One region of the Shinella sp. GW835-FHT14H05 genome, then DNA from elsewhere that is predicted to be linked to it. Evidence: predicted binding sites of a transcription regulator. Region 1 holds the regulator's gene; each other region holds the start of a gene.
The links. Region 1 encodes PhoB, which activates phosphate uptake and scavenging genes when phosphate is short. Its sites were predicted from a motif close to TGTCATNNANCTGTCAT; they were not measured.
Positions count from the first base shown of each region.

Region 2: the regulator PhoB is predicted to act here: its motif matches at 3,453-3,469, upstream of AC1Q6Z_RS20045 (esterase-like activity of phytase family protein).
Region 3: the regulator PhoB is predicted to act here: its motif matches at 7,235-7,251, upstream of ppk2 (polyphosphate kinase 2).

Region 1 is NZ_JBXAFY010000004.1:76,014-86,437, forward strand. Features, by position in the region: gene apaG (Co2+/Mg2+ efflux protein ApaG) at 1-392, shown strand, start outside; gene AC1Q6Z_RS14930 (Hsp33 family molecular chaperone) at 408-1,400, opposite strand; gene argF (ornithine carbamoyltransferase) at 1,597-2,508, opposite strand; gene AC1Q6Z_RS14940 (aspartate aminotransferase family protein) at 2,586-3,776, opposite strand; gene AC1Q6Z_RS14945 (GcrA family cell cycle regulator) at 4,201-4,740, shown strand; gene phoB (phosphate regulon transcriptional regulator PhoB) at 4,875-5,558, opposite strand; gene phoU (phosphate signaling complex protein PhoU) at 5,573-6,301, opposite strand; gene pstB (phosphate ABC transporter ATP-binding protein PstB) at 6,353-7,168, opposite strand; gene pstA (phosphate ABC transporter permease PstA) at 7,182-8,510, opposite strand; gene pstC (phosphate ABC transporter permease subunit PstC) at 8,507-9,991, opposite strand; gene AC1Q6Z_RS14975 (substrate-binding domain-containing protein) at 10,135-10,424, opposite strand, start outside.
Region 2 is NZ_JBXAFY010000006.1:287,204-297,627, forward strand. Features, by position in the region: gene lon (endopeptidase La) at 339-2,762, shown strand; gene hupB (DNA-binding protein HupB) at 2,967-3,242, shown strand; gene AC1Q6Z_RS20045 (esterase-like activity of phytase family protein) at 3,533-5,728, shown strand; gene AC1Q6Z_RS20050 (MarR family winged helix-turn-helix transcriptional regulator) at 5,847-6,308, opposite strand; gene AC1Q6Z_RS20055 (metallophosphoesterase family protein) at 6,568-7,836, shown strand; gene AC1Q6Z_RS20060 (ATP-binding protein) at 7,841-10,424, shown strand, end outside.
Region 3 is NZ_JBXAFY010000002.1:244,046-254,469, forward strand. Features, by position in the region: gene AC1Q6Z_RS08555 (substrate-binding domain-containing protein) at 1-611, opposite strand, end outside; gene AC1Q6Z_RS08560 (GntR family transcriptional regulator) at 763-1,473, shown strand; gene AC1Q6Z_RS08565 (c-type cytochrome) at 1,522-1,896, opposite strand; gene AC1Q6Z_RS08570 (GMC family oxidoreductase) at 2,028-3,599, opposite strand; gene AC1Q6Z_RS08575 (gluconate 2-dehydrogenase subunit 3 family protein) at 3,677-4,207, opposite strand; gene AC1Q6Z_RS08580 (VOC family protein) at 4,265-4,660, opposite strand; gene AC1Q6Z_RS08585 (ribbon-helix-helix domain-containing protein) at 4,874-5,182, shown strand; gene AC1Q6Z_RS08590 (CorA family divalent cation transporter) at 5,192-6,199, opposite strand; gene ppk2 (polyphosphate kinase 2) at 6,233-7,141, opposite strand; gene AC1Q6Z_RS08600 (alpha/beta fold hydrolase) at 7,316-8,233, opposite strand; gene AC1Q6Z_RS08605 (LysR family transcriptional regulator) at 8,381-9,286, opposite strand; gene AC1Q6Z_RS08610 (SDR family oxidoreductase) at 9,399-10,148, shown strand; gene AC1Q6Z_RS08615 (SpoVR family protein) at 10,150-10,424, opposite strand, start outside.

The sequences.
Region 1 (10,424 bases):
TGTATCGTGCGCTTACCCGCGACATCGAAGTGACCGTAGAGCCGTATTACCTGGCCGATCAGTCCGATCCCGACGACAGCCGCTATGTCTGGGGTTACCGGGTGGTCATCGCGAACCATTCCGATGTCGTCGTCCGGCTGATGACGCGCTACTGGCACATCACCGACCAGAACGGCCAGGTCGACGAGGTCAACGGTCCGGGCGTCATCGGCGAGCAACCGGTGCTGCGCCCAGGCGATACCTACGAATATTCCTCCGGCTGCCCGCTCGAAACGCCGTCCGGCATCATGTTCGGCCGCTACCGCATGGAAGCGGAGAACGGCGAAGCCTTCGACGTCGCCATCCCCGCCTTCTCGCTGGATACGCCAGGGCAGCCGCGCGTCCTCAACTAAGGACGTGCACCCCTTTTACTGCGGCAAAACTTCCGCCGCCTCGAAGCGGTAGGTGGTCGAGCAGAATTCGCAGGTGAGTTCAATCTCACCCTTGTCGTCCGTCGTGTGGGCGATCTCCTCGGCGCTCAGCGCTGCGAGCACGCCCTTCAGCTTCTCGCGCGAGCAGGAGCAGCGATCCAAGACCTGCTGCGGCTGGTACACACGCACGCCGCGCTCGTGGAAGAGCCGGAACAGCAGCCGTTCGGTGCCGACATTCGGATCCGTCAGCTCGTCGGCGTCGATCGTCTCGACCATCGCCTTGGCTTCCGCCCAGTTGTCGTCATCGGCGATCTTGTGGCCGGCCTCGTCGCCGTCGCCGCCCGGAAGATCGGGCTGGCGCATGCGCTCCGGCGCCTGCGGCAGGAACTGCGCGACCATGCCGCCGGCCCGCCAGCGGTGACGCACCTTGCCGTCTTGATCGCGATCGAACAGTTCGGCGACACCGAGGCGCACCTTGGTCGGGATCTGTTCCGACTGGCGGAAATAGACACCGGCAATCTCTTCCAGCGTGTCACCGTCGAGCGGCACGATGCCCTGGTAGCGCTGGGTATGGGCGCCCTGGTCGATGGTGAAGGCGAGGATGCCCTTGCCGAGCAGTTCATGCGGCTCGGTCCTGCCTTCGGCAATCGCGGCGTCGAGTGCCGCCTGGTCGAAGCGGGCATAGGCGCGCACATTCTCCGGCGCGGAGAAATCAGCGACCAGCAGGTCGACGGGGCCGTCGCCCTTGGTCTGGACGATCAACTTGCCCTCGAACTTCAGCGAGGTGCCGAGCAGCACGGTGAGCGCAATCGCCTCGGCAAGCAGCCGCGCGACGGGGGCCGGATAGTTGTGACGGCCCAGAATGCCGTCGAGCATGGGGCCGAGCTGGACCGCGCGGCCGCGCACATCGAGGCCCTCCACCTGGAACGGCACGACATGATCGTCGCCGGCATAACCGGGCTCTCCGAGTTTCAGGGCATTCTCAGCCATCATCATCCTGCTCCTTGCACGCCGGGAAGCCGCCGGGCCAGAGGCCCCGCTTCGGTCAGACCGGCGTTCTACCGTGATTTCGCGCTCCTGCCGCCCGATAATTCCATAGAGAGCGGGCATGCGCCAGAGAGAGCGCCTTCCAGCGCTCCGTGATGGCCCCTAGATCGTGCCGCGCACGGCGTTTTTCAAGATGGCGTCAGACGGCGCCAAGGCACCAGGCAAGGATCGATTTCTGCGCATGAAGGCGGTTTTCCGCCTCGTCGAAGACCACCGACTGCGGGCCGTCGATCACCTCGTCGGTGACCTCCTCGCCGCGATGCGCCGGCAGGCAGTGCATGAAGAGGGCGTTCTCGTTCGCCCGCGCCATCAGCTGCTTGTTCACCTGGTAGGGCTGGAAGATGTTGTGGCCGCGGGCGCGGTGTTCCTGGTTCATCGAGACCCAGGTGTCGGTAACGATGAGGTCGACGCCCTCGACGATGGCGTCCGGATCGTGGCCGAGCAGGATGTTGCCGCCATTGTCGCGCGCCCAGTTCAGGATCTTGTCGTCCGGTTCGGAGCCCATCGGCACGGCCATCTTCATCGTGTAGCCGAAGCGGGCCGAACCTTCGACGAAGGAATGCAGCACATTGTTGCCGTCGCCCGTCCAGGCGAAGGTCTTGCCCTTCGTCGAGCCGCGATGCTCCTCGAAGGTCATGATGTCGGCCATGATCTGGCAGGGATGCGTCAGGTCCGTCAGCGCATTGATGACCGGCACGGTGGCGTGTTCGGCAAGCTCCAGCAGGCGGGCATGGTCGGTCGTGCGGATCATGATGGCATCGACATAGCGCGAGAGCACCTTGGCGGTATCGCCGATCGTCTCGGCGCGGCCGAGCTGCATTTCCGTACCCGACAGGAACAGCGTCTCGCCGCCGAGCTGGCGCATGCCGACGTCGAAGGAGACGCGGGTTCGGGTGGAGGGCTTCTCGAAGATCATGGCGAGCATCTTGCCGGCGAGCGGCTTTGCCTCCGTGCCGGCCTTGCTGGCGGCCTTGCGCGTGTGCGCATCGTCCATGATGACGCGGAGATCGCTTTCCGAAACGGCGGAAAGGTCGAGAAAATGCTTGGCCATGATGTGTCCTGTCTGTCCGGTCCTTTGATGCTGCCGCGACCTTTGCGCGTCACGAGTGACGCGCGTCGCGGCAGTGCTCAGGCAGCCTTGGCGGCGCTGAGCTTTTCGGCAGCCCGCTCGATGCGCGCAAGCCCCTCGCGCGCCTCCTCGGCGGTCACCGTCAGCGGCGGCAGCAGCCGCAGCACGTTATCGCCCGCCGGCACGGCGAGCAGCTTTTCCGCACGCACGGCCTTGAGCAGTTCGGCGGTCGGAATCCTCGCCTTGATACCGAGCATCAGGCCCTCGCCGCGGATATCCTCGATGATCTCGGGGAAGCGATCCTTCAGCGCCGCGAGGCCCTGGCGGAAAACGAGCGCCACGTCGCGCACATGGTCGAGGAAGCCCTCTTCCAGCACGACATCGAGCACCGCGTTGCCGACCGCCATGGCGAGCGGATTGCCGCCATAGGTGGAGCCATGCGTGCCGGCGACCATGCCGGCGGCCGCTTCGTTCGTGGCAAGGCAGGCGCCGAGCGGGAAACCGCCGCCGATGCCCTTGGCGACCGCCATGATATCCGGCGTGACCCCCGACCATTCATGGGCGAACAGACGCCCGGTGCGGCCGACGCCGGACTGAACCTCGTCGAGCACCAGCAGCAGGCCGTATTCGTCGCAGAGCTGGCGCAGCTCCTGCATGAATTCCTTCGGCACCGGGCGGATGCCGCCCTCGCCCTGCACCGGCTCGATCAGGATCGCCGCCGTCTCCTCCGTGATCGCATCCTTGACGGCGGTGATGTCGCCGAAGGGAACCTGGAGGAAGCCGGGGGCCTTGGGGCCGAAGCCTTCGAGGTACTTTTCCTGGCCGCCGGCGGCGATCGTCGCGAGCGTGCGGCCGTGGAAGGCGCCTTCGAAGGTGATGATGTGGAACTTGCCGGGATGGCCCTTGGCGAAATGATAGCGGCGCGCCGTCTTGATCGCGCATTCCAGCGCTTCCGCGCCGGAATTGGTGAAGAACACCTTGTCGGCGAAGGTCGCTTCCGTCAGGCGCCGACCGAGGCTTTCCTGGCCCGGAACCTCATAGAGGTTCGACAGGTGCCAGACCTTGTCGGCCTGGTCCTTCAGAGCGGCGACGAGATGCGGATGCGCGTGGCCCAGCGAATTGACGGCGACGCCGGCGGCGAAGTCGAGATATCGCTCGCCATCCTCGGCGATCAGCCAGACGCCCTCCCCGCGCGTGAACCGGAGCGGTGCACGCATATAGGTTTCATAGAGCGGCGCGGCATCGGCCATGGCGCGGATCCTCCGAAAAAGAGATGCGGAAAAACGTGAACGCGGCTTGACTTTTCCAGGCTCCAGAAAAATCAAAAGCCGCCTTTCGGCGGCATGCGGCACTATCGGCATTTCAGGCCGGGATGTCAACAAATCGCACCCCGAAATAGTGCTGAACCTCCCGCAAGGTAAGGATTCACGCCACGCGCGGAAGGTGTCGCTATCGAGTCACACCCAGCCAGCAAGTTGGGGAAAACTCGGAAATCGATTCGCCCGGATTCCTGCGACTCTTGTCACAGAGTCCCCCAAACTCTAGGTTAAAGACCAATTACTAGACTGCATGCGGCGGAACTAGTCACCAAAAGAGTTAGGGCGTTCAAATTCCGGACCCGTCCGGAACGCGATGAGGGATTCCCGCATTGCGAGCGTCGAGCGGAGACGAGAGATGAACTGGACAGACGAGCGGGTCGAGAAACTCAAGAAGCTCTGGAGCGAGGGCCTGAGCGCGAGCCAGATCGCGGCACAGCTCGGCGGCGTCAGCCGCAACGCGGTCATCGGCAAGGTGCACCGGCTGAACCTTCCGGGCCGCGCCAAGGCCGGCGGCACGCAGAGCGCGTCGCGTCCCAAGCGCCCGGTGCCGGCAGCCCCGCGCCCCGCGACAACCTTCCAGGCCCGCGCCGTGACCGCCCGCTCCGTCGTGCGCCCGGCCGGCAACACCATTACCAAGGAAGAGGTCGAGACGGATTTCGAGACGCAGCGCGAGCAGCTTCCGGTTCCGTCCAACGGCAACAGCGTGGTCGTGCCCATGTCGCGCCGGCTCGAGCTGACGCAGCTCACCGAGCGCACCTGCAAATGGCCGATCGGCGACCCGCTGAACGACGACTTCCACTTCTGCGGCAACGAGTCCCCGGACAACTCGCCCTACTGCACCTACCACCAGCGCCTCGCCTACCAGCCCTCGGCCGAGCGCCGCCGGATGCGGTGATCTTTTCCACGACAGCACATGCGATGCGGACCCGAAAGGGTCCGTTTTCGTTTGTGGTGCAGGGCCGGACCACACTCCGAAACGCAAACAGGCCCCGAAGGGCCCATTTTCGTCCTTGGGAGGAAAGGGGTCGCTTAGGCTTCCAGCGAATAGCCTGCGCCGCGGACCGTGCGGATGACGTCCTGCATGTTTGCGAAGTTGAGCGCCTTGCGCAGGCGGCCGACATGCACGTCGACCGTGCGTTCGTCGACATAGATGTCGTGGCCCCAGACGCCATCGAGAAGCTGCGAGCGCGAGAAGACGCGGCCAGGCGAGGTCATCAGGAATTCCAGCAGTCGGAATTCCGTCGGGCCGAGGCGGACTTCGCGGGTGCGGCGATGCACCCGATGCGTCTCGCGGTCGAGCTCGATATCGCCGCAGCGCAGCACCGTCGAGACGACTTCCGGCCGGGCCCGGCGCAGCATGGCGCGCACGCGGGCGACGAGCTCAGGCGTCGAGAACGGCTTGACGACATAGTCGTCGGCGCCGGTGGCGAGCCCGCGCACGCGCTCGCTTTCCTCACCGCGTGCCGTCAGCATGATGATCGGCAGGCGTTCGGTCTCCGGCCGCTGGCGCAGCCGCCGGCACAGTTCGATGCCCGAAACGCCCGGCAGCATCCAGTCGAGGATGAGGAGGTCCGGCATGCGCTCCTGCAAGCGCACTTCGGCCTCGTCACCGGAGAGGATCGTATCGACCTCGAAACCTTCGGCTTCGAGGTTGTAGCGCAGGAGGACGCTTAGCGCCTCCTCGTCTTCCACGACGGCGATTCTGGGCACCATGGAGGCAAAACTCCTTACTCGGAGGCTTCAGTGACGTCGGCAGTGACCACTGACGTCGAGGTGTCGTCCTTCGGGCGTTCGCCTTCGGGCTGCGAGCCGGTCGCCATGTAGTAGATGGTTTCCGCGATGTTTGTCGCATGGTCGCCGATGCGCTCGATGTTCTTGGCGCAGAACAGGAGGTGGGTGCAGGGCGTGATGTTGCGCGGATCTTCCATCATGTAGGTGAGGAGTTCGCGGAACAGCGAGGTGTAGATCGCGTCGATCTCGTCGTCGCGCTCGCGGATCGCCTTGGCCTTCTCCACCGAGCGGGTGGCGTAGACGTCGAGCACTTCCTTGAGCTGGATCAGCGTCAGTTCGGCGAGGTGCTCCAGGCCGCGGGTGAGCTTGCGGGGCATGCCCGAGCTCTGCACGGCGATGACGCGCTTGGCGGTGTTCTTGCCGAGGTCGCCGACGCGCTCCAGTTCGGCCGCGATGCGGATCGCGCCCATGATTTCGCGCAGGTCCGCAGCCACCGGCTGGCGCTTGGCGATCGTGACGATCGCCTTCTCGTTGATCTGGCGCTCGGCGGTGTCGAGGATGACGTCTTCCGAGATCACCTTCTGCGCCAGCGCACCATCGGTGGTGACGAGCGCACGGACGGAATCCGCCACCATCTGCTCGGCCGTGCCACCCATTTCGGAGATGCGGCGGGAGAGGTACTTCAGTTCTTCGTCATAAATCGAGACAATATGGGTCGATGACATGGTTGTGTCCTTAATGCGCTCGGATTTTCAGGGGGTTCGGCGACGATGGCGTCAGCCGAAGCGGCCCATGATGTAGTCCTGCGTGCGCTGGTCATCCGGGTTGGTGAACATCTTGTCGGTGTCGTTCTCCTCGACGAGGTTGCCGAGGTGGAACATGGCGGTGCGCTGCGAAACGCGGGCCGCCTGCTGCATCGAGTGCGTCACGATGACGATCGTGAAGTTGGCGCGCAGCTCGTGGATCAGTTCCTCGACCTTTGCGGTCGCGATCGGGTCGAGCGCCGAGCAGGGTTCGTCCATCAGGATGACTTCCGGGCTGACGGCGACGGCGCGTGCGATGCACAGGCGCTGCTGCTGACCGCCGGAGAGGCCGGTGCCGCCTTCCAGCAGACGGTCCTTCACCTCGTTCCACAGGCCGGCCTTCTGCAGGCTCGACTCGACGATGGCGTCCATGTCGGCCTTCGCCTTGGCGAGGCCGTGGATGCGCGGGCCGTAGGCAACGTTCTCGTAGATCGACTTCGGGAACGGGTTCGGCTTCTGGAACACCATGCCGACGCGGGCGCGCAGTTCGACGACGTCGATGTTCGGATCGTAGATATCGTCCGTGTCGAGCGTGATGCGGCCGGTGACGCGGCAGCCTTCGATCGTGTCGTTCATGCGGTTCAGCGTGCGCAGGAACGTCGACTTGCCGCAGCCCGACGGGCCGATGAGGGCCGTCACGGTGTTCTGGCGGACGTTGAGGTTCACGTCATAGAGGGCACGCTTGTCGCCGTAGTAGACCGAAACGTCCTTGCCGATCATCTTGTAGGAAATGTCGTTCATTTTCTTGTCCAGCGCTTTCTCGACTGCTGCTTCTGACATCATGTTCATCTGTTTGGTCCTTCTACCAACGCCGCTCGAAGCGGCGGCGCAACAGGATGGCGCCAACATTCATGAGGATGAGGAAGACGAGGAGGAGGATGATAGCACCCGATGTGCGCTCCACGAAGGCGCGCTCCGCCTCATTCGCCCACATGTAGATCTGCACCGGCAGCGCCGTTGCGGGTTCGAGCGGCGTCGACGGAATATCGGCGACGAAGGCAACCATGCCGATGAGCAGCAGCGGCGCGGTTTCGCCGAGCGCGTGGGCGAGACCGATGATGGTGCCCGTCAGGATGCCCGGCATGGCGAGCGGCAGGACGTGGTGGAACACGGTCTGCATCTTCGAGGCGCCGAGGCCGAGCGCTGCCGAGCGGATGGACGGCGGCACGGCCTTCAGCGCCGAACGGGTCGCGATGATGATCGTCGGCAGTGTCATGAGGGTCAGCACCAGGCCACCGACGAGGGAGGCCGAGCGCGGGAAGCCCGCAAAGTTGACGAAGACGGCGAGACCGAGCAGACCGTAGACGATCGACGGCACCGCGGCGAGGTTGTTGATGTTGACCTCGATGAGGTCGGTGAAGCGGTTCTTCGGTGCGAACTCTTCGAGATAGATCGAGGCCGCGACGCCGATGGGCAGCGCAAGCACAAGCACGATCAGCATCATGTAGAGCGAGCCGACGGCAGCGACGGCCACGCCGGCGGCTTCCGGACGGCTCGATGCGCCGTTCAGGAAGATGCCGGTGTTGAAGTGCTTGGAAAGCGCGCCGCTTTCGGCAAGCTGGTTCATCCAGCCGATCTGCTTGTCGGAGATCTTGCGGTTGTTCTCGGGGACGGCCAGATCGATCTGGCCCTTGAAGGCGGAATCGAGGTCGCCGTGCGCAAGGAAGGTCACGGTCTGTGTGGTGCCGATGATCGACGGATTGGCGGTCACGAGATCGCGCAGCTGGGTGCGGACGCTGTCCGAGATCATTCCGTTGACCGCGCGAAGGCCCGCACGATCGTCTTCGCCGACGCCAAGCACCTTGGCGAGCGCATTGCGGGCGACGACCGGATAGTTGGCCGATACCAGCTTCTGCGGGTTGGTGGCCCGCTCGTTGTCCTTGTCGATGATCTGCTCGGAGAACTCGACCGGAATGGTGATCATCGACTGCTGGAATGCGGTGTAGCCCTTGGAGACGACCGAAAACAGCAGCAGGAACAGGAAGATCAGACCGAAGGCAATCGCAGCCATGCCGTAGAGGCGAAAGCGACGTTCGGCGGCATAGCGGCCGCGCAGGCCGATATCGCGGCGTTCGGGCTTGGAGGCAGCACCTAGGGCGGCCGTAGTAGGGCTCGTGGAGACCTGGCTCATTCGTACTGCTCCCGGTATTTGCGCACGATGTAAAGGGCGTAGATGTTGAGGCAAAGCGTGATGAAGAACAGCGTGATGCCCAGCGCGAATGCCACCAGCGTCTGAGGCGAGGTGAATTCAAGGTCGCCCGTCAGCTGGCTGACGATCTTGACGGTCACGGTCGTCATCGGCTCGAAGGGGTTGAGCTGGATGCGGGCGGCAACGCCGGCGGCCAGGACCACGATCATCGTTTCACCGACGGCGCGCGAGGCGGTCATCAGCAGGGCGCCGACGATGCCCGGCAGTGCGGCCGGCAGGATGACGCGCTTGATCGTTTCCGAGCGGGTGGCGCCCAGGCCGAGCGAGCCGTCGCGCATGGCCCGCGGAACGGCGGTGATGATGTCGTCCGACAACGAGGAGACGTAGGGGATCAGCATGATGCCCATGACGAAACCGGCCGTCAGAACGCTCTGCGCCTGGATGAAATTGGAATAATCGCCGGTGACGAGGCCGTTGAGCTGCTCGGAAAGGTCGCGCAGGAACGGGCCGACGGTCACGAGGGCGAAGAAGCCGTAGACGATGGTCGGGATGCCGGCAAGCACTTCGAGCAGCGGCTTTGCAACCGAGCGGACGTGACGCGAGGCATATTCCGACATGTAGATCGCGGCGAAGAGCCCGACCGGCACGGCGACCAGCATGGCGACGAGGCCGATATAGAGCGTGCCGGCGAGCAGCGGGATCAGGCCGAACTGGCCGGAAGAGTCCGTCGAGCCGGCAGCGGCAAAACGCGGATCCCAGACCGTGCCGAAGAAGAACTCCCAGGCAGGCACCCTGTTGAAGAAGTGGATGGCTTCCGTTGCCATGGAGGCGACGATGCCGACCGTTGTCAGGATAGCGATCGACGAGGCGGCGATGAGGCCGACCAGCATGACGCCTTCGACGCGGTTGCGGGCGCGGAACCGCGGCGCAATGGCGCGGTAGGAGAAAAACGCGCCGACGGCCGCGGCCAGGACGACGAGGATCGACAGGAAGGTGCTGCTCGCCCGCGACATGCGGCTGAGATCATCGGCGGACTTCAGCATGTAGGGCGCCGGATCGGCGGCAAGCGGCACGCCCTTGGTGGCGAGCAGGCTGCGTGCGGTGGTGCCGTCCTTGAACAGCGCCTCGCGTTCTTCCGCCGAGAGCATCGCCATACCGCGGGCAATGGCGCCGATCATGTTGTAGCCGAGGTTCTGCTCGGCCTGCGACGTCGCCTTGACCTCTTCGGGAAAGCCCGCGCGAACGGTCGAACTGATGTAAATCGGGCTGGCAATAATCCAGACCAGCAGCACGACGATTGCCGGAAGCATGGCCCATATCGCAACGAAAGAGCCGTAATATCCTGGCCGCGAATGCAGGTTGGAAAGCCTGCCGCCGGCAAGCGCATTGGCGCGCCAGCTACCGACCATATAGCCCGCCACGCCGATGACGGCGACGACGAGCAAGAGAAGGGAAATACTCATTTAGGAAATTCTCCCGGCGAGATCATCTGCGCTGTCATTTTGTGTTTCGCAAAGCTGCTGACGGGCTTTGCTGGAAGTGCCCCCGGGCGCGCAAACCGCTCAGAAGGGGCGGCCGGCGCGAAGAACGCGCCGGCCAGAGACAATCACATGATCTTGCCGTCTACGAAGGCCTTACGGATTTCTTCGCGCTCTGCATCGGGAGCAGCGACGAGGCCGTATTCAACCAGCGGGGAGTCCGGGCCGATCATGTCTTCGCTCGTGAAGAACTCGACATATTCCTTCAGGCCCGGGATAACGCCGAGATGCGCCTTCTTGACGTAGAAGAACAGCGGGCGCGAAACCGGGTATTCGCCGGAAGCGATCGTTTCGGTCGACGGAACGATGCCGCTGATGGTGGCGACCTTCAGCTTGTCGGCGTTGTTTTCGTAGAAGG
Region 2 (10,424 bases), on a different contig from region 1:
TGGTCGCTAGGCCCCGGACGGGGCATGATGTAGTGCCTGCCGGCCTTATAAGACGTTGCGAAACGTCGCGGGCCAAGCGAATATGAAAGACTTTGATTCTGTATCTCGCGTATGCTCCGGCGCATTGCCGGGGGAAGGCCGCAAGTTCCGCGACAGCGCGGAAGACTACACTTCCTTCCGTTGGTTCGTCTGGCCTGGTGCGGGGTGGGGCACTCCGTAGCCGGGCTTGAAAAAGCGTTAACCGAACGCCACTTGTGGATGGAAAAGAACGCCGGCCCGGCGCCCCCAAGCGCCGATTGGACCGGTTCCCGGAAACGGGACGTTTGAAAGGAAATGACATGACGAAAAAGACGTCTGCGCCGCACGAATCGACGGCCTTCCCGGTCCTGCCCCTGCGCGACATCGTGGTGTTCCCGCACATGATCGTTCCGTTGTTCGTCGGCCGCGAGAAGTCGATCCGCGCGCTCGAAGAGGTGATGGGCACCGACAAGCAGATCATGCTTGCCACCCAGATCAACGCCTCCGACGACGATCCGGAAGTCGACGCTATTTACCGCATCGGCACCGTCGCCAACGTGCTCCAGCTGCTGAAACTGCCCGACGGCACCGTCAAGGTGCTGGTCGAAGGCCGTGCGCGCGCTGAAATCGACGGCTACACCGAACGCGAAGAGTTCTACGAGGCGATGGCCCATGTGCTGGTCGAGCCCGACGAGGACCCGGTGGAAATCGAAGCGCTGTCGCGCTCGGTCGTCTCCGAGTTCGAGAACTACGTGAAGCTCAACAAGAAGATTTCGCCCGAAGTCGTCGGTGCCGCGAGCCAGATCGAGGATTACTCGAAGCTCGCCGATACCGTCGCCTCGCACCTCTCCATCAAGATCGTCGAAAAGCAGGAAATGCTCGAGACGACGAGCGTCAAGCTGCGGCTTGAAAAGGCGCTCGGCTTCATGGAAGGCGAGATCTCGGTTCTCCAGGTCGAAAAGCGCATCCGCTCGCGCGTCAAGCGCCAGATGGAGAAGACCCAGCGCGAGTATTACCTGAACGAACAGATGAAGGCGATCCAGAAGGAACTCGGCGACGGCGAGGATGGCCGCGACGAGATGGCCGAACTGGAAGAAAAGATCGCCAAGGCCAAGCTCTCCAAGGAGGCCCGCGAAAAGGCGGATGCCGAGATGAAGAAGCTGCGCCAGATGAGCCCGATGTCGGCGGAAGCCACCGTCGTGCGCAACTATCTCGACTGGCTGACCGGCATTCCGTGGAACAAGAAGTCGAAGATCAAGACCGACCTCAATGCCGCGGAAAAGATCCTCGACGAGGATCATTTCGGGCTCGACAAGGTCAAGGAGCGCATCGTCGAATATCTCGCCGTGCAGGCGCGTTCGGCCAAGATCAAAGGCCCGATCCTGTGCCTCGTCGGCCCTCCGGGCGTCGGCAAGACCTCGCTTGCGAAATCGATCGCCAAGGCGACCGGCCGCGAATACATCCGCATGGCGCTCGGCGGCGTGCGTGACGAGGCCGAGATCCGCGGTCACCGCCGCACCTATATCGGCTCGATGCCCGGCAAGGTCATCCAGTCGATGAAGAAGGCGAAGAAGTCCAACCCGCTCTTCCTGCTCGACGAAATCGACAAGATGGGCATGGATTTCCGTGGCGACCCGTCTTCGGCTCTGCTCGAGGTGCTCGATCCGGAACAGAACTCGACCTTCATGGACCACTACCTGGAAGTCGAATACGACCTGTCCAACGTCATGTTCGTAACGACGGCGAACACGCTGAACATTCCGGCGCCCCTGATGGACCGCATGGAAGTGATCCGCATCGCCGGCTACACGGAAGAGGAAAAGCTGGAAATCGCCAAGCGGCACCTGCTGCCCAAGGCGATCCGCGACCACGCGCTGCAGCCGAAGGAATTTTCGGTTACCGACGGCGCGCTGATGGCGGTCGTCCAGCAGTACACCCGCGAAGCGGGCGTGCGTAACCTGGAACGCGAACTGATGAAGCTCGGCCGCAAGGCGGTCACCGAGATCATCAAGGGCAAGTCGGCGAGGGTCGAGGTCACGGCGGAGAACATCCACGACTTCCTCGGCGTTCCGCGCTTCCGCCACGGCGAAGCCGAAGGCGAGGACCAGGTCGGCGTCGTCACGGGCCTTGCCTGGACGGAAGTCGGCGGCGAACTGCTCACCATCGAAGGCGTCAGCCTTCCCGGTGGCAAGGGCCGCATGACGGTGACCGGCAACCTGAAGGACGTGATGAAGGAATCGATCTCGGCAGCGGCGTCCTACGTCCGCTCGCGCGCCGTCGATTTCGGCATCGAGCCGCCGCGCTTCGACAAGACCGACATCCACGTGCACGTGCCGGAAGGTGCGACGCCCAAGGACGGCCCATCGGCCGGTATCGCCATGGCAACCGCCATCGTCTCCATCATGACCGGCATCCCGGTCTCGAAGGATATCGCGATGACGGGCGAGGTGACGCTACGCGGCCGGGTGCTCCCGATCGGCGGCTTGAAGGAAAAGCTGCTCGCAGCGCTTCGCGGTGGCATCAAGAAGGTGCTGATCCCGGAAGAGAACGCCAAGGACCTGGCCGACATTCCGGACAACGTGAAGAACAACATGGAGATCGTTCCGGTCTCCCGTATGGGCGAGGTGATCAAGCATGCGCTCGTTCGCCGGCCCGAGCCGATCGAGTGGGACGGGACCGTCGAGGATACCAAGGTTCCGGCTGTCGAATCGACTGAAGACGGCCTCGGCGCCATCGCGCACTGAGCCTTAACGCCGGGTGAAGTATCCGGTATTTTGGCGCGAAACTGGAAAGACCGGCCCTCGGGCCGGTCTTTTTCGTTGAAAAGCGTGTGTAAACCCCGGATTCTCAGGGGATTGCGACGAAATTTTCTTGCGAGGCGAGGGGCGATGCGTATTCTGCCCCCGACTTGTATGAGTCGTTTCAAACCGTAAGAAAGGGGTGGAAACATGAACAAGAATGAACTCGTATCCGCAGTGGCTGAGAAGTCGGGCCTGTCCAAGACGGACGCAGCATCTGCTGTCGACGCCGTTTTCGAGACGATCCAGGGCGAACTCAAGAACGGCGGCGACGTTCGTCTGGTCGGTTTCGGCAATTTCTCCGTATCGCGTCGTGAAGCTTCGAAGGGCCGCAACCTTTCGACTGGCGCCGAGATCGAGATCCCGGCACGCAACGTGCCGAAGTTCTCGGCCGGCAAGGGGCTGAAGGACGCCGTTAACGGCTGATCCGATGCCGCTGCATGATCCTCGCATCCAAACAGGTGCGGGAAGGCATGATGCGGCATCCACAGTTCTGCTGCGCCCGGGGCGCGTCCTTCGGGGCGCTTGGCGCTGCAGGGCAGAGAGCGGTTATCCACTCCGCCGCCAATCCTGAGTTTCAGGGTCGGGGCCCGGTTCTTCCGGGCCCCTTTTTATTTCCGGGTGGAGGCGTGCAGCCGTCGTCGAATTGTCATCGGCCTGTAACACGAAGGCCTCAGAACCGCCGGGTTCCTTTTGACCGGATCCCGGAGGATTTCATGAAAACCCGTTCGATCACTGCTGCGCTCGCAGCCGTCCTCGCCGCATCGGTAGCTTCTGCCGCTAGCGCCGAGCCTGTATTCAATCGCATTGCATCCTTTGCCGTTGCCGACAACCTGCCGGAAGGCAAGGACAAGGCGACGCCGACCTCTTCGGAAATCATCAGTGCGTCTGAAGATGGCAACATGCTCGTCTATTCCGACAGCCCGAACAAGGCGATCGGCTTCATCGACATCACCGATGCAAAGGCCCCTAAGGCCGGCGGCACGGTCGCCTTCGAAGGCGAGCCGACCTCCGTCACGTTCGCCGGCGGAAAGGCGCTCGTCGCCATCAACACCCGCGAAAGCTTCGTCAAGCCGTCGGGCATCCTCGCCCAGGTCGACGTCGCTTCGAAGGCCATCGACACGACCTGCGACCTCGGCGGCCAGCCGGATTCGATCGCGCTCAACAAGGACAAGACGCTCGCCGCGATCGCCATCGAGAACGAGCGCGACGAAGAGGTCAATGACGGCGACATCCCGCAGATGCCGGCTGGCGATCTCGTCATCCTGTCGCTGAAGGACGGCGTCGTCGATTGCGGCTCGATCAAGCATGTCACGCTGACCGGCCTGGCCGACGTCGCCGGTGACGACCCGGAGCCGGAATTCGTCGCCTTCAACAGCCTGGATGAGATTGCCCTCACGCTCCAGGAAAACAACTACATCGCCATCATCGACGGCAAGACCGGCACCGTAAAGACCCACTTCTCAGCCGGCACCGTCAACCTGGAAGGCATCGACACCAAGAAGGACGGCGCCCTCAAGTTCACCGGCGAGATGAAGGATGTCGCCCGCGAGCCCGACGCCGTGAAGTGGCTCGACGACAACCGCTTCGTCGTTGCCAATGAAGGCGACTGGAAGGGTGGCGCACGCGGCTTCACCATCTTCGACAAGACCGGCAAGGTTCTCTACGAGAACGGCGCAGGCCTTGAGCGCGAGATTGCCAAGATCGGCCACTATCCGGACGCGCGCAACAAGAAGGGCATCGAGCCGGAAGGCATGGAAGCCGCCAAGTTCGGCGACGACAACCTGTTCTTCGTGCTGGCCGAGCGCGCCTCGATCGTCGGCGTCTACAAGGACACCGGTGCCGAGCCCGAGCTTCTCCAGCTCCTGCCGTCGGGCATCGGTCCGGAAGGCGCCGTCGCCATTCCGAGCCGCAACCTCTTCGTGACAGCCAACGAGACCGACCTCGTCGAGGACGGCCTTGCCCGCTCGCACGTCATGATCTTCGAGCGTGCGGAAGGCGAAGCGGCCTATCCGCAGATCGTCTCCACCGAAAAGGACGGCGAACTGATCGGCTTCGGCGCTCTTTCGGGTCTCGCTCCGGTCAAGGACCAGGCTGGCCATCTCTACGCCGTCAACGACTCGGTCTACGCCTCGCAGCCGACGATCTTCACGATCGACGCCACCGCGAAGCCGGCCAAGATCACCGACGCGCTGCGCATCACGCGCGCCGGCGCTGCCGCCCAGAAGCTCGACATCGAAGGCCTGGTGCCGGATGGTGAAGGCGGCTTCTGGCTCGCTTCCGAGGGCGATGCCGACAAGCTCTACAGCCACGCCATCATCCACGTGAACGAGAAGGGCGCCATCGAGAAGGAAATCGCCATCCCCGCCGAGCTGCGCGCCGGCGAGAAGCGTTTCGGCTTCGAAGGCATCACCAGCGTCGGCGAAGGCGATGACCTGACGCTCTGGATGGCCGTGCAGCGCGAATGGGGTGATGACGAGAAGGGCTTTGTGAAGCTCGTCTCCTACAAGCCCTCGTCGAAGGAGTGGGGCGCCGTGCGCTACCCGCTCGAAACGACGGAAGCCGGCTGGGTCGGCCTTTCCGAAATCACGGCGAACGGTGACTACGCTTACATCATCGAGCGCGACAACCAGATCGGCCAGGCCGCCAAGCTGAAGAAGCTCTACCGCGTGGCGCTCGCCGACCTGAAGCCGGGCAAGATCGGCGGCGAACTGCCGGTCGTGAAGAAGGAAGAGGTTCGTGACCTCATCCCCGACCTGAAGGGTGCCACCAACGGCTACGTCGTCGACAAGGTCGAAGGCTTCACCATCGACGCCGCCGGCAACGGCTACGTCGTGACCGACAATGACGGCGTCGACGACTCCTCCGGCGAGACGCTGTTCTTCGGCATCGGCCCGATGAACGCCATGTAAGAAGCGGACTTCCGGTGCCCCCTCGTGCGGGGGAGGCACCGGACCCTGCCTGAAAGGGCAAACGAAAAGGCCGGGATCTCGCGATCCCGGCCTTTTTGGTTTGGTGTTGCCGTCCGGCTTAGCCGACGGCCTGCAAGGGGCGGATGGGCGGAGTGTCGCCGGCCTCGTGCTGGTTCCGGCTGCGCTGCAACTCGTCGGTCTTCTCGCTGAGGCAGCGGATGATTTCCTTGAGCTGCTGCTTCTGCTCTTCCGTAAGGACGGCGAAGATCGCCTCGATCATCTTGTGCTGCGGCTGCTGGGCGGCCGAAATGACGGTGCGGCCCATATCCGTAATGGAGACGATCTTGGCGCGGCGGTCCTTCGGGTCCGGCTCGCGCTTCACCAGCTTGTCACGCTCGAGCCCGTCGATTGCTTCCGTCACCGTGCGCGGTGCGAAACCGAGAGCGCAGGCAATGTCCGTCGAGCGCTGTGGGCCCTGACATTCCAGCAAAAGCAGGAACTTGCTGCGGGCGAGCGACACGCCTTCATCCATCATGCACTCATTCACCAGGCGGCTGACCTGATGGTAGAGTTTGAACATGCCCTGGGAGATTTCTATCGTGCTAGTCATGAGGTGGAATATAGGTATTATGAGGGACCATGTCAAATGATCGTGAAGTTTTTCGGATAATTTGATCATAGATATTGAACGATGACTGTAAATGCGAACGGTCAGGCAACATGCGTTTTTCGCCTCTCTTCTCTGGCTTTTTCGGGGGAGGGTGATTTCTTTCCTGCATAACCCGGCCCGCGTTGCTGCAAGCATTGACCCGAAAGAGGGCTGAGGCGATTGTCCGGCCATGCCTTTCCGCTTCATTCACACGGCCGACCTTCATCTCGATTCGCCGCTCACCTCGCTCGCTCTGCGCAATGCCGATCTCGGCGACCTCGTGCGCGGCGCGACGCGCAAGGCGCTGGAGCGCATCGTCGACCTTGCCATTTCCGAACGTGTCGATGCCGTCATCGTCGCTGGCGACCTTTATGACGGCTCGCAGACCTCCATGGCGACGGCGCTGTTCCTGATGGGGCAGATGCGGCGGCTGGAGGCGGCCGGCATCGGCGTCTTCCTCATCCGCGGCAATCACGATGCGCAGTCGCAGATCACCCGCGAATTAACCTTCCCGCCGAACGTGCACGTCTTCGACGGCCGCGGGAAGCCGGTGAAGGCCGGCGCGCTCGAAAGCGGCCGCGAAATCCATGTACACGGCGTCAGCTTCGCCCAGCCGCACGCGCCCGCCTCGCTGCTGCCGACCTTTCGCGCGCCGGTGCCGGATGCCGTCAATATCGGCCTCATGCACACCAGCCTCGCCGGTGCCAGCCGCCACGATCCCTACGCCCCGGTTGGCATCGCCGACCTTTCAGCGCACGGTTTCGACTATTGGGCGCTCGGCCATATCCACCAGCGCCGCGTGCACTTGGAAAAGCCGTGGATCGTCATGCCCGGCAATCCGCAGGGTCGCGACATAAATGAGGGCGGGCCGAAGGGCATCACACTCGCGACGATCGCCGAGGACGGCACGATCACCTGCGAGGAACACCGGGTGGCCGTCGCGGTCTTCGAGCGGCTGTCCGTCGATCTCACCGGCGTCGACGAGTGGTCCGGCATGCTCGACCGCGTCGAAACCGTACTGGGGCAGGCGAGGGCGGCCGCAGGCGGCGCCCATCTCGTCGCCCGCCTCGCGCTGACCGGCGCCACGCCGCTCGCCTGGCGCCTGCGCCGGGACGAAGACCTGATGCTCGGCGAATTGCAGAACCTTGCCGCCTCGCTCGGCGAATGCTGGATCGAGGCGGTGGAACTCGCCGTCTCCGCGCCGCGCGCGGCCGCAGGCGCCGATGCCGGCCCGCTCACCGAACTGTCGCGCCTGATGCATGAGGACGTGGTGCAGAACCATGCCTATCGCGAGGAACTGCGCGAGACGCTCGCCGACATGCTGCGCCAGCTGCCGAAGGAGGCCCGTAGCCTCTTGGCAGCGGACGAGGCGGCGGAAGAGGCGCTGCTCTCCGACCTCTCCCTGCAAGGCTCCGATGCCGTGCTCGCCCGCCTCGGCGGCGAAAACGGGAGGGTGTGAGCGCATGCGCCTCGATCGCCTCGACCTCGTCCGCTATGGAAAATTCACCGACCGCAGCCTCGATTTCGGCGCGGCACGGCCGGGCAAGCCGGATTTCCACCTCGTGCACGGCCCCAACGAGGCCGGCAAGTCCACGCTGTTCTCCGCCTATCTCGACCTGCTCTTCGGCATCGAGCGGACAAGCACCTACGGCTTCCTGCACCCCTATGCGCTGATGCGCGTCGGCGGACAGTTTTCCGTCGGCGCCGAGCGCCACGAGGCCTATCGCCTCAAGCGCAACCAGGCCTCGCTCGTCGCCGCCGATGACCGTCCGCTGCCGGACACGCTCTTTGCCAGCGTGCTCGACGGCATGGACCGCAACGCCTACCGCACCATGTTCTCGCTCGACGACGAGAGCATCGAAAAGGGCGGCGAGGACATCTTGAAGAGCGAAGGCGAACTCGGCTCGATGCTGTTTTCCGCCAGCTCCGGCCTCTCCGACATGGCGAGCGGCCTTGCCGCGCTGAAGGCGGAAGCCGACGAATTCTACCGCCCCTCCGGCCGCAAACATGGCCTTTCCACGCTGAAAGCCGAGATCGATGCGCTGGCGGCCGAGCGCAAGGCGCTCGACATTGCGGCCCGCGACTACGGCGCGCTTGTGCGCGACCGCGACACCGCCACCCGCCACCACGAAGAGGCCACTGCCGCCCGTGCCGAAGCGCGTACCGCGCTGGCGCAGATCGAGCGCAGCCTCTCCGCGCTGCCCTATCTTCGGCGCCTGCGGGCGCTGCGCAACGAACTCGGCGCCTATGATCTCGGCGCGTCGCCACCGGGCACCTGGCGGTCTCTCACGGGCGAACTGGCACGCGAGGCGACGGAAATCGCCGCGCGGGGCGAGCGGGTTACGGGCGAGCGCGAACGTTATGAGGACGAGCGCGACGGGCTTACGGAGGACGAGGCCGTGCTCGCGGCGGACGCGGACATTGCCGCACTCGCCGGCTCCGGGCTCGAAGCCCGTTTCCGCACCGCGGTGATGGACCTCTCCGCCCGCGAGGCCGAGCGCGACCGCGTCATCGCCACGATCGGCGCGAGCATCGCCGCGCTCGGCCTGCCGCCGGATGCGAACCCGGCGGACATCCTGCTGCCGCCCGGCCTCGGCGAAAAACTCACGGCCCTCCTGTCGCGGCGAACGGCGCTTGTCGAGCGCTCCGAAACGGCCCGTCGCGAGCAGGCCGAGGCGGAACGGACGCTGGCCTCGCTCGGCAGCAAGGCAGGCGCGGTCTCGGATGCGGACGCCCAGAAGGAAGAGGAACTCGCAGCCACCCTCGGCGCCATCCTGCGCGCCGCCCGCTCGGGCGACCTTCTGGCCCGTCTGCGCGAGGCCCGGCGGCTCACCGCGCTTGCCCGGCAGGACGCCGATGGCGCGATGGCGCGTCTGGCGCCGTGGTCCGGCACGGCCAAGGCGCTTGAGGATTTGTCCATCCCGGCGCCTTCGGAATTCGAGGGCCTGCGCAAGCGATACGACGCGGCAGCCGAGGCCTTACGCCGGCAGCAGGAGCAGGTTGCGGCGCTGGAGCTGGAGGTTGCTTCCGCCCGGGCGACGCTGGATGCGCTTCAAAAGGCGACCGGTGCTGCGGGGGAGGAGCACGCCGGCCGCCTGCGGACGACGAGGGACGCCGCCTGGCAAAGACATCGCGCCGCCCTCGACGCCGAAACCGCGACCGCGTTCGAGCGCGCCATGCATGACGACGACCGCGCCGGCGAGGCGCGCCTGCGCAATGCCGACCGTCTGTCGGAGCTGCGGGTGCTCGAACGCACGGTGGCGGAAGGCGGCGCGCGGCTTGATGCGCTTGGCGGCGAAGCGCAGCGGCTGGAGCAGGCGAGGGCGGCGGTCGCGGCAGAGATATCTTCGCTCGCCCGGCGCTTCGACCTCTCCGACGAAACGCCGCTGGCGGAGGTGACGGCCTGGCTGGAGCGGCGTTCGGTGGCGCTGGAAAAGCTCGGCGATCTCGCACGGCAGACCATCGAAGCCGACCTCGTGGAGAATGACGTACGAGATGTGCAGGCCCGGCTCTCCGCCCTCCTGGGCAGCGAAATCCCCACCGGCACGCCGCTCGACGAGACACTGTTCCTTGCGGAAGACCGGCTGGAGGCCTTGAAATCGGCGCGCACGCAGCGGCTCGCCGTCGCGGAGCATCTTACCCGCGCCAGGACGGATGCGGAGGCGCGCCGGAAGGCGGTGGAGGAAACCGCCGCGGCCCTGGCGGCATGGCAGGAGACCTGGGACCGCGGGATCGCTGGCACCTGGCTTGCCACGGAGCAGGCGCCGGCCGAGCCGGAACGGCTTGCCGCAGCACTCCCCGCCTTGCAGGCGCTCGCCCAGAATGTCGAGCGGCGGCGCGAGTTCGATCACCGCATTACCGGCATGCGCCGCGACCAGCAGGATTACGGCAGCCATGCGCGCCGTCTTGCCGAGCGTCTTGTCGAGCCGTTCGATGCCGAGGACCCGCTCGCAGCCGTGGCCGGCCTTTCCCAGCGGCTCGCTGCCGCGAAGGCGGTGCACGACCGGCGCGAGGCGATCGACAAGGCGCTGCTGCGCCTCGATGACG
Region 3 (10,424 bases), on a different contig from region 1:
GGCTCGAAACCGGCCTGATCGGCCGCCCATTCGACGCCCGGCACCGTCTCCTCGACCGCCTTTTTGAAGCCGGCCTTGCGCTGCACGCACGCCTCGTAGACGTCGCAATTCAGGATGCCAAAGCGGGGCTTGTCGATGCCCTTGCCCTTGAAATAATCGCCGGCGACGAGGCCGACATCATAACCGAGTTTGAACTGGTCGGTGGTGACCAGCGCCTTGACGTATTTCTTGGCGTCCTCGTCGTTGACGCAGGTGTTGTAGCAGATGACCGGAATGCCGGCCTCGGAGGCCTGCTTGACCACCGGCACGGAGGCCGTCGCGGAAACCGGCGACATGATGATCGCGCTGACCTTCGAGGCGATCAGTGTGGAGGCGAACTGCGCCTCCTTGGCGGCATCGCCCTGGCTGTTCTGCCCGAGCAGGCGAACGCTTGAATCGCCCGCACCCGCCTCGATACCCTTCTTGATCCCGCCATAAAAACCCTGCGCGTCGAGATAGAGCGCGCCGATCGTCAGTTCCTGCGCGCCGGCCGCGCCGGCCATGAGAACCGCGAGTGCGGCAGAAGCAAAAACCCGCAAAGCAGCGGGCCGTAGCCTGATGCGGTTGGTCATCGATATCCTCCCAGATGTCTTTGCATTCTTGTATGCAAGATTTTTGAGGCGGTCAAGCGTCGACCTATGTATGAGTGGAAAATCCATATTTTTCAGGCTATCGTGCATTGCAAGGCGATTTGCATGCAAGAAAACAAAAGACGGGGGCGGAATGGCGCGTGACACGAAAATCTCGGCGGCGGAGCATTGCTACCGCACGCTCTCGCGAAAGATCATCGGGCTGGAACTGAAGCCGAACGAACCGATCGGCGAACATGCGCTGGCCGATCTCCTGGGCGTCAGCCGCACGCCCGTGCGCGAGGCGCTATCGCGGCTGAGTGCGGAAGGGCTGGTGGATCTGCGTTCGCGGGCAGGCGTCGTGGTCGCCCCCATCCGCATGGATGCCGTGCGCACGGCGCAGTTCGTGCGCGAGCAGCTGGAGCTGGCCATCGTCGCGGAAGCCGCCCAGCAATCGAACCGGCGCATCCTGCTCGGCATCCGCCAGGCCATCGAGGAACAGGAACTGGCCATCGTCGAGGACAATCCCGACCTCTTCTTCGAATGCGACGAACGCATGCACGCGCTTTATTGCAGCCTGGCCGGCCGCGAAGGCGTCTGGAGCTTCATCTCCGACGCCAAGAAACACATGGACCGCGTGCGCCGCCTGTCGGTGCAGGCCGGCCAGCTCGACCAGCTTGTGCAGGATCACCAGGGCGTGCTGGAGGCGGTGATGGCCCGTGACACGGACAAGGCCCGCGAGATCATGCAGCTGCACCTGCGGCGCGTCATGCTGGACCTCAGCGAACTTGGAAGGCTGTTCGCGCCCTATTTCGAGCAGAACGAAGCAAAAGCCGAAGACCCGCCGCCCGCAGGACAGTCATGAGACTTTCCCGGCTGGCCGTTTTCGCGATGCCTGCGCCGCTGCCGGCAGCTACGGCTCAAGGGATTTGAGATAGGCGATGACGTCGGCCGCGTCACCGGCTTTCAGGCCGGTGAAGGCCATGCGTGTCTTGGGGATCATCTTCCTGGGGCCGGCGAGATAGGCGGCGAGCGTTGCCTCGTCCCATTTCAGGCCTCCGGCCGCAGCCGCCTTCATCGCGTCGGAATATTTGCCGTAGTCGGCAAGCGAGGCGGCGGGGCGGTCGACGATGCCGACGAGATGCGGGCCGACCTTGTTCATCGGCTTGTCGGCGCTGTGGCAGGCGGTGCATTTCTTGAAGACGACGGCGCCCGCTTCCGCTGATCCTTCCGCGGCATGGGCGGCGAAGGGCAAGGCGAGGCCCGCGAGGACGGCGATTATTCTCATGCAGCGATAGGCTCCGCGTGGAAGGACGGCAAAAGGTGGCCGGCCGAAGCCGGCCAGAGGTGGCACGGCTCGATGGAGCCGCACGCGATCACCGGCCGCCCGGAGGCGACCGGGGAGGATCGCGGTAAACCTCAGATCGAGCCGGCCCCCATCTCCTTGGCAATGTAGTCGGCCTGGCGGATGGCGAGCGTGACGATGGTCAGCGTCGGGTTTTCCGCCGCCCCCGTCGTGAACTGGCTGCCATCCGAGACGAACAGGTTCTTAATGTCGTGCGTCTGGCCCCATTTGTTGACGACGCCATCCTGCGCCTTCTCGCTCATGCGGTTGGTGCCGAGATTGTGCGTCGAAGGATAGGGCGGCGTCGGGAAACTGCGTGTCGCGCCGACCGCCGCATAGAGCGCCTCGCCCTGCTTGTAGGCGTGGTTGCGCATGGCGACGTCGTTCGGATGGTCGGTGAACCAGACATCCGGGATCGGCATGCCGTATTTGTCCTTCAGTTCGCCATGCAGTTTTACGGCATTCTGTTCCTGCGGCATATCCTCGCCGACGATCCAGAGGCCCGCCATGTTGGCATAGCTGTCCATGGCGGAGGCGAAGGTGCGGCCCCAGCCGCCGGGATCGAGGAAGGCCGCCATGAACGGCACGCCGAGCGCCAGCGTCTCCAGCTCGTAGCCGCCGACAAAGCCGCGTGAGGGGTCGTGTTTCGCCTCGTCGCGGACGATGCCGGCCATGGTGGTGCCGCGGTAGAAATGCACCGGCTTTTCGAACACGGCATAGACCGAGCCCGTCGTGTGGCGCATATAGTTCTTGCCGACCTGGCCGGAGGAGTTGGCAAGCCCATCCGGATATTTGCTCGATGCGGAATTGAGCAGCAGGCGCGGGCTTTCGATGGAGTTGCCGGCGACGCAGATGATGCGGGCCTTCTGGCTCTGCAGCTTGCCATCCTTGTCGGCATAGACAACCGCCGTCACCTTGCCACTATCGTCATGCTCGATCTTGACGACGTGGGAATTGGGCCGCACTTCCAGCCGGCCGGTCGCCTCGCCCTTCGGAATTTCCGTGTAGAGCGTCGACCATTTGGCGCCCCATTTGCAGCCCTGGAAACAGAAGCCGGTCTGCTGACAGCTCATGCGGTCGTCGCGGTCGGCCGAGTTGATCGCCATGTTGCCGGTGTGGCATTCCTTGTAGCCGAGCTTCTCGGCGCCGGCCTTCAGGATCTTGAAGTTGTTGTTGCCGGGCAGGCCCTCGATGCCGTTGGTGCGGGTCACGCCCATCTTGTCTTCGGCCTTGGCGTAGTAAGGCTCCAGCTCGGCGAGCGTCACCGGCCAGTCCAGCAGGTTGGCGCCCTCGACCTTGCCGTAGTTGGTGAGCGTCTTGAACTCATGCTCCTGGAAGCGCAGCGAGGCGCCCGCCCAGTGCGTCGTGGTGCCGCCGACGGCCTTGACGATCCAGGCCGGAAGGTTGGGAAAATCCTTCGAGACGCGCCAGCCGCCGCCGGTCGTGCGGTGGTCGAGCCAGGCGAGCTGGGAAAAGCTGTCCCACTCGTCGTTGATGAAGTCTTCGTGTTCGATGCGTGCACCGGCTTCGAGCACGACGACATCGATGCCCTTCTGCGCCAGTTCATTGCCCAGCGTACCGCCACCGGCGCCCGAGCCGATGATGACGACCACGCTGTCGTCGTTGAGATCATAAGGAGCTGCCATGGTTTCCTCCCGAAACATGTGCGGTCGGCGTCAAAGCCGCGGTCGCGCCTCCTCCGGCGCGGACCGTCAGACCGCCGTCAAAGCCATTCGATGTCGTCGAAGCCGCGGGCGATGTAACCGCCCTTGGAATAGGATTCGCCCTCGTAGCCGAAATGCGGCCAGAGCTCCTTCTGGTTATAGAAGGAGACGACGAGGTCGCCGCGCACCGCCTGGAAGAAGGGTGTGCTCTCGATGTCGTGCAGGATTTTCACGCGATCATCCTCCCAGCCGAGACCGCGATAACCGCCCTCGCCCGCCCGCTTGTCGAGATCGGCAATGCCCGCCTCGATCAGCTCCTTGTGCGCAGCGTCCGTGCCGGCCTTGGTGTCGTGGCCCTTCACCGCGATGGCGTAGAAGCGGTCTGCGACCGTATCGTGCGGATAGATATCACGGGCGAGCTTGATCAGCGTCGCCATCGTTTCCGGCTTCAGCGCCGTCGTCTCCATGCCCCAGGCCTTGTCGGGGCTGATCACCGCCCTGCCGGAGATGATGAGTGCGGCGCCGATCGTGCCGCGCTTCAAAAGCTCGCGGCGGGAAAGTCCCGGGCGCTGCTCGTAGATCGTCGTCATGTCAGGTTCCTCCCATTGCGTTTGAGACCGGCGGCCCTCCTCCGGCCGCCAGCCCGTTCATTTGAAGCGGCCGTGCCGTTGCAGGACCTCGATCCTGTAGCCGTCCGGGTCCGTCACGAAGAAGAAGCGGGCAAGCAGGCCGCCGTCGCGGTTGAACTCGACGATCTTGCCGGTGGTGAAGCCGAGCCCGGAGATGCGGGCGTGCTCGCCGTCGAGGTCGGAAACCGACACAGCGAGATGGCCGTAGCCGTCGCCGAGATTGTAGGCTTCGGTGCGGCCCTTGTTGATCGTCAGTTCGAGTTCGAATTCGCTTTCGGCATTGCTCATGTAGACGAGCGTGAAGGTCTCAAAGTCGAGCCTGTCGGCGACCGCGAGCCCGAAGGCCTTGTTGTAGAAATCCACGGACCGGTCTTCATCCAGAACACGGATCATCGAATGAATGGACTTTGCCACGCTGCCCTTCCCCTGCTTGCAGTTCGACTTGTGAAGGGAAGATTGCGCCCGGAATCACGGGCATGGGTAGCAGCCCATTACCGCACGTCGTTTTTCATTTCTGGAGTTTTATGCGAAGGATTTTTCTTGTTTTATCGCGACACAGGATGATTTGACCAAATTCAAGGGCCGCCGCATAATCGCCTGTATAAAAACAAGACTGGAGGATAAACCATGTGTGAGGTCTTTGCGGGCCAGGACCCGCAACGCTATCGGCCTGTCAACCGCTCGGTGCGGATCGGCGGCCATTCGACGAGCATCCAGATCGAAGCGGCCTTCTGGGACCTGATCGACGAGATGGCCATAGGCCAGGGTCAGTCGACATCCCGCTTCCTCTCGACGCTTTACGACGAGGCGTTGGAAATCAACGGTTCCGTATCGAATTTCGCCTCGCTGCTGCGCACGAGCTGTCTCATCTACATCATGGGTGGCGCGAAGAAATGCGACGGCGCACGGGAATTCCACATCGTCGCCGCCGAGTAGACGGAACGGTCAGAACCGCAGGCTGATGCCGGCACGGCGCAGCAGCCAGTAGAACAGCGCGGTGGCGCCGACGCCGAGCGCCATCGCCCAGCCGAATCCGGATTCACCCACGCTGAACGGCAATCCGGCCGTGTTCATGCCGAACACGCCGACGACCAGCGTGCCGGGGAGCAGCAGCGCGCTCATCACCGCCATCGCCCGCAGGCTACGGTTCGATTCGTCGGCCAGTTCCGCCGCCATCTCTTCTTGCAGCAGGCGGGCGCGGTCGTTGACCATGACGATTTCGCGGTCGAGCCGTTCAAGCCGCAGCGAAAGCCGGTGCAGCACGGCATGGGTCGCCTCGGAGAGTGCCCAGTCCTCGCGGTCCTCCTCCTCGAACAGCGCCACCATGCCGGCGACCGGGCGATGCAGCGACACCGCCAGCCGGCGGACTTCCTTGAGGCTGCGGCGCTCGTCGCTCAGCCGCTCCGTCACGATGCGGTCTTCCACCGCGTCGAGCAGCCGGGTCGCCTCGTTGAGCCTGAGATTGGTGTTCTTGCAAAAGGCCGCGACGATGCCCTCGAAAAGCTCGCAGGCCGTTGCAGGCGAAAAACCTTCGGCGAAGGATCGCCGCACCCGGTCCACCGCCTCCAGCGGATGCCGCCGGCCGGTGACGAGCAGCCGGTCGGTGAGCGCGAAATGCATGCGGCCGATCGTGGTCGACATGCGGTCCATGTCCATCTGCATGTCGGCGACGACGCCGTGCAGCGTGCCGGCCTCCTGGCCGAGCACAAGGCTTTCGTCATGTCCGTCGAGGATGGCGCGCGCGGCCGCGGGCAAGGGGCAATGGCCGCCAAGCCAGCCCTGCATGCGCTGGTCTACGAGATCGACATGCAGCCAGATCCAGCCGTCTTCCGCGCCAAGCGCGGAACCGATGTCCTGGGGCGCAAGCGGCACGACGCGCTCGCCGGGACGCGCCCGCCAGGCGCCGATGAGGCCCGGCGGGTGCTCTTTGTCCATCTCAGGGAGGAGATTCAAATAAAATGCTCCATCCGTGTCCTTGCCGGTATGTCAGTAGACCTCCGGCACATACATGTCGTCCGGCGGGGAATGGCGGATATAGTTGTCGTTGCGCACGCGTTCCGGCAGCTCGATCGGGGCCTTGGGCACGTCCTGATAGGGAACCTGCGTCAGGAGATGGGCGATGCAGTTCAGCCGCGCCTTCTTCTTGTCCACCGCCTCGACGATCCACCAGGGAGCCTCGGGAATGTGGGTCCGCTCCAGCATCTCTTCCTTGGCCTTGGTGTAATCCTCCCAGTGGACGCGGCTTTCCAGGTCCATCGGCGAGAGCTTCCACTGCTTCAGCGGATCGTGGATACGCATGCGGAAGCGGAATTCCTGCTCGTCGTCGGTGATCGAGAACCAGTATTTGATGAGGATGATGCCGGAGCGCACGAGCATGCGCTCGAATTCCGGCACCGAGCGGAAGAACTCTTCAAGCTCTTCCGCGTTGCAGAAGCCCATGACGCGTTCGACGCCGGCGCGGTTGTACCAGGAGCGGTCGAACAACACCATTTCACCGGCGCTCGGCAGATGGGCGGCGTAACGCTGGAAATACCATTGGTTGCGCTCGCGCTCGGTCGGCGCCGGCAGGGCCACGACGCGGCAGACGCGCGGGTTGAGGCGCTGGGTCACGCGCTTGATGGCGCCGCCCTTGCCGGCGGAATCGCGGCCCTCGAACAGCACCACGACCTTCAGCTTGTTGTGCTGCACCCAGTCCTGCAACTTCACCAGCTCATGCTGGAGACGGAACAGCTCGCGGAAATAGATGCGCCGCTCGATGGTCTGCGGCGCGGGTTCGGACATGCCCTCGGAGACGAGCGCGTCCAGCTGCTCCTCTTCCATCTGCATTTCCAGCTCCTCGTCGAAGCTGTCGGCGATTTCTGCCTTGATGCGGCTCAGATGATCGTTTTCGAACATGATCGGAATCCATTTGCCCGGACGCGCGGCAGGTCACCAAGCCAGTCGATCGACCGGTCTTATCCCGCCACCAGAACTTATTAGGAAGCCCGCATGATGTTTTTGTGACAGTGCGCCGCAAAACCCCCGCCCGGCCGGGCGGAGGTCGAAGGACAGTTCATTTTCCGCCCAGGATCAGTTTGCCTTGTCGAGAAACGCCCGGACCATTTTCGTCGTGGCTTCGGGGTTTTCTTCCATGATCCAGTGGCCAGAATCCGGCACCACACCTTCGGTCACATCGCTGGCGGCAGCCCGCATCACGGTTGCCATCATCGGCCCGAACGACTTCTCGCCGCCGATCGCCAGCACCGGCATCGCAAGCTTGCCGCCGGCGGCCAGGAAGGCCCGGTTGTCGGCCGCGTCCTGGTCGAAGGCCGCGAACTGCGCGAAGCCCGAATGCATGGCACCCGGCAGGGCATAAAGCTTGGCATAATGCTCGCGCGACGTCTCGGTGAAGCGGGCGGGCGTTGCCGAGAACTCGTTCCAGAAGCGATCGAGATAGATGCGTTCGCGGCCGGCAACGAGACGCTCCATGTCCGGCCCGCCGAAACGGAAATGCCAGAGCAGCGGGTTCTTCAGGATCTCTTCCCAGGGGCCAACACCGGGTACGGGCGCGTCAATCAGCACGAAGCGTTTCGTCCGCTCGGGATGCGCGGCGGCGAAGGCGAAGCCCACCATGTTGCCGATGTCGTGGGTCACCAGGTCGATCTCTTCGACCTTCAGCGCATCGAGCACGCCGGCAACGTCGCCGGCCTGGGTCTTCTTGTCGAAGCCGCCGTCGGGCTTGGAGGAAAGGCCGAGGCCGCGCAGGTCCGGCACGATCACCGTATGGTCGCGGGCAAGATCGGCCGCCATCGGCGCCCACATGTCGCCGGTCTCGCCGTAACCGTGCAGCAGGACCACGGCCGGCCCCACGCCGCCCAAGCGGACATGGATGGTTGCGCCATTGGTGGTGATCTCCTGCGTCTTGAAGGAAGCCGAAAAGGCGGGGACCTCGGCGCCGGCAGGTGCGGCGAAGGCGAGCAGTCCCAAGGCAAGGATGGTTTTCAACATTTTGGTCTCCCACCTAGCGGGAAGGCGATCCGATCGACCGCCGCTTTCAGCCCGTTGGTGAAGCATGACTATCACCGAACCGTCGTTCGAATTAGCCAACCAACGGCGGATCTCGCTTCCGGTTTTACCGAACAATCGGGCCGCATGTCAGCCCGCCCCCTCCTCCCAATAGGGCGGATCGCCAAAGGCCGCCTTGAGATGGTCCGCGAGCGCGCGAAGCTTGACGGACGAGCGGCGCCCTTCCGGATGCGCGAGGTAGATGAATTCCGGGCTCGGCCGCACGCCGACATCGATGAGCTTCAGGTTGCCGGCGCGAATATCCGGCCCGGCAATGAACAGCGGCAGCAGCGCAATGCCGAGGCCGGCGACCGCCGCGTCGCGCAGCATGTCGCCATTGTTGACCCGCAAGCCCACCCGTGCCCGGACGATCTCGATGCCGTCAGCCGTCGCGAAACGCCAGTCCGCCACGCCGCGGTTCGTGTAGAAGACGCCCTTGTGCCCGTCGAGTTCGGCCGTCGTTGCCGGTGTGCCGTGGCTGGCGAGATAGTCGCCGGAGGCGACCAGCACGCGGCGGCTCGGCGCAAGCCGCCACACCATCAGGCGGGAATCGTCGATCGTGCCGTGGCGCACCACGCCGTCATAGGCACCCGATGCGATGTCGACACGGCGGTCGTCGAGATCGAGTGACATTTCGATTTTCGGATTGGCCGCCAGGAAGGGAAAGAGCGCCGGCCCGAGATGCAGCCGGCCGAAGGTGACGGGCGCCGAAATGCGCATCGGGCCGGCAAGCGTGCCGCGCCGTTCGGCGAGATCCGTCGCCGCTTCCGAGACCTCCCTGAGGATGCGGGTGGCGCGTTCGAGGAAGGCGGCGCCATCCTCCGTTACCGACATCCGCCGCGTGGTGCGGTGGAGCAGCGTTGCGCCGAGGCTTCGCTCCAGCTCCGCCAGCCTTTCGCTCACCACCGATTTCGAAAGCCGCAGCGTGCGCGCCGCCTCGCTGATGGAGCCCGCTTCGGCGACCGCCACGAAACTTGTTATGCCGTCGAGTTTCATCGTTCGGTTTTTCCGGAAAATAGATTTGCCTTTGGCATTGTAGTGCGAACGCGCAGCCTGCGCCATATTCGTCTTCAGCAAAACAGCAACATTCCTCGAAGGAACAACGATCATGGACAGGCTCAACGGCAAACGCGCCCTCATCACCGGCGGCACCAGCGGCATCGGGCTGGAAACGGCGCGGCAATTCCTGGCGGAAGGCGCACGCGTCGCCGTCACCGGCACCAATCCGGAAACGCTGGAGGCCGCCCGCAAGGAACTCGGCGATGGCGCGCTGGTGATCCGGGCGGACGCCGCCGATGTCGACGGCCAGAAGCAGGTTGCGGCAACCATCAAGGAGGCCTTCGGCGGCCTCGACATCCTCTTCGTCAATGCCGGCGTCGCGCTGCTGAAGCCCGTCGACGCCTGGGACGAAGCCGCTTTCGACCGCGTCTTCGACATCAATGTAAAAGGCCCTTATTTCCTGGTGCAGGCGCTGCTGCCGATCCTCGCCAACCCGGCGTCGATCGTGCTCAACACCTCGGTCAATGCCCATATCGGCATGCCGAATTCCAGCGTCTACGCCGCCTCGAAGGCCGCGCTGCAATCGCTGATCCGCACGCTGTCCGGCGAGTTGATCGGCCGCGGCATCCGCGTCAACGCCGTCAGCCCCGGCCCCATCTTGACGCCGCTTTACGACAAGCTCGGCTTCAACGAGGCGGACCTCAAGAACGTTGCCGAGAGCATCAAGGGCCTGGTCCCGGCCGGCCGCTTCGGCACGCCCTCGGAGATCGCCAAGGCCGTGGTCTTCCTCGCCTCTGATGAAGCCGCTTACACCATTGGCAGCGAGATCATGATCGACGGCGGCATGGGAACGCTGTGAGTCACGATACCTTCGAGGAGCACTCGTAGACGACCCGGTCGGTCGCATCGTCGACGCCGGCGAGGCTGACATCATAGCCCCAGAGCCGGCGGATATGGGTCAGCGTCGCGTCGCGCCGGCCTTCGTCGAGCAGAATGCCGTTCTTGATGCGGTGGCGCAGGCGAAGCTGCCGGTCGCCGAGCAGGTCGACATCGATGACCTGGATATCCGGGCGGTTCGCGCCCGGATCATAGTTGCGCGCAAGGCCGGCGCGCACGGCGGAATAACCCCGTTCGT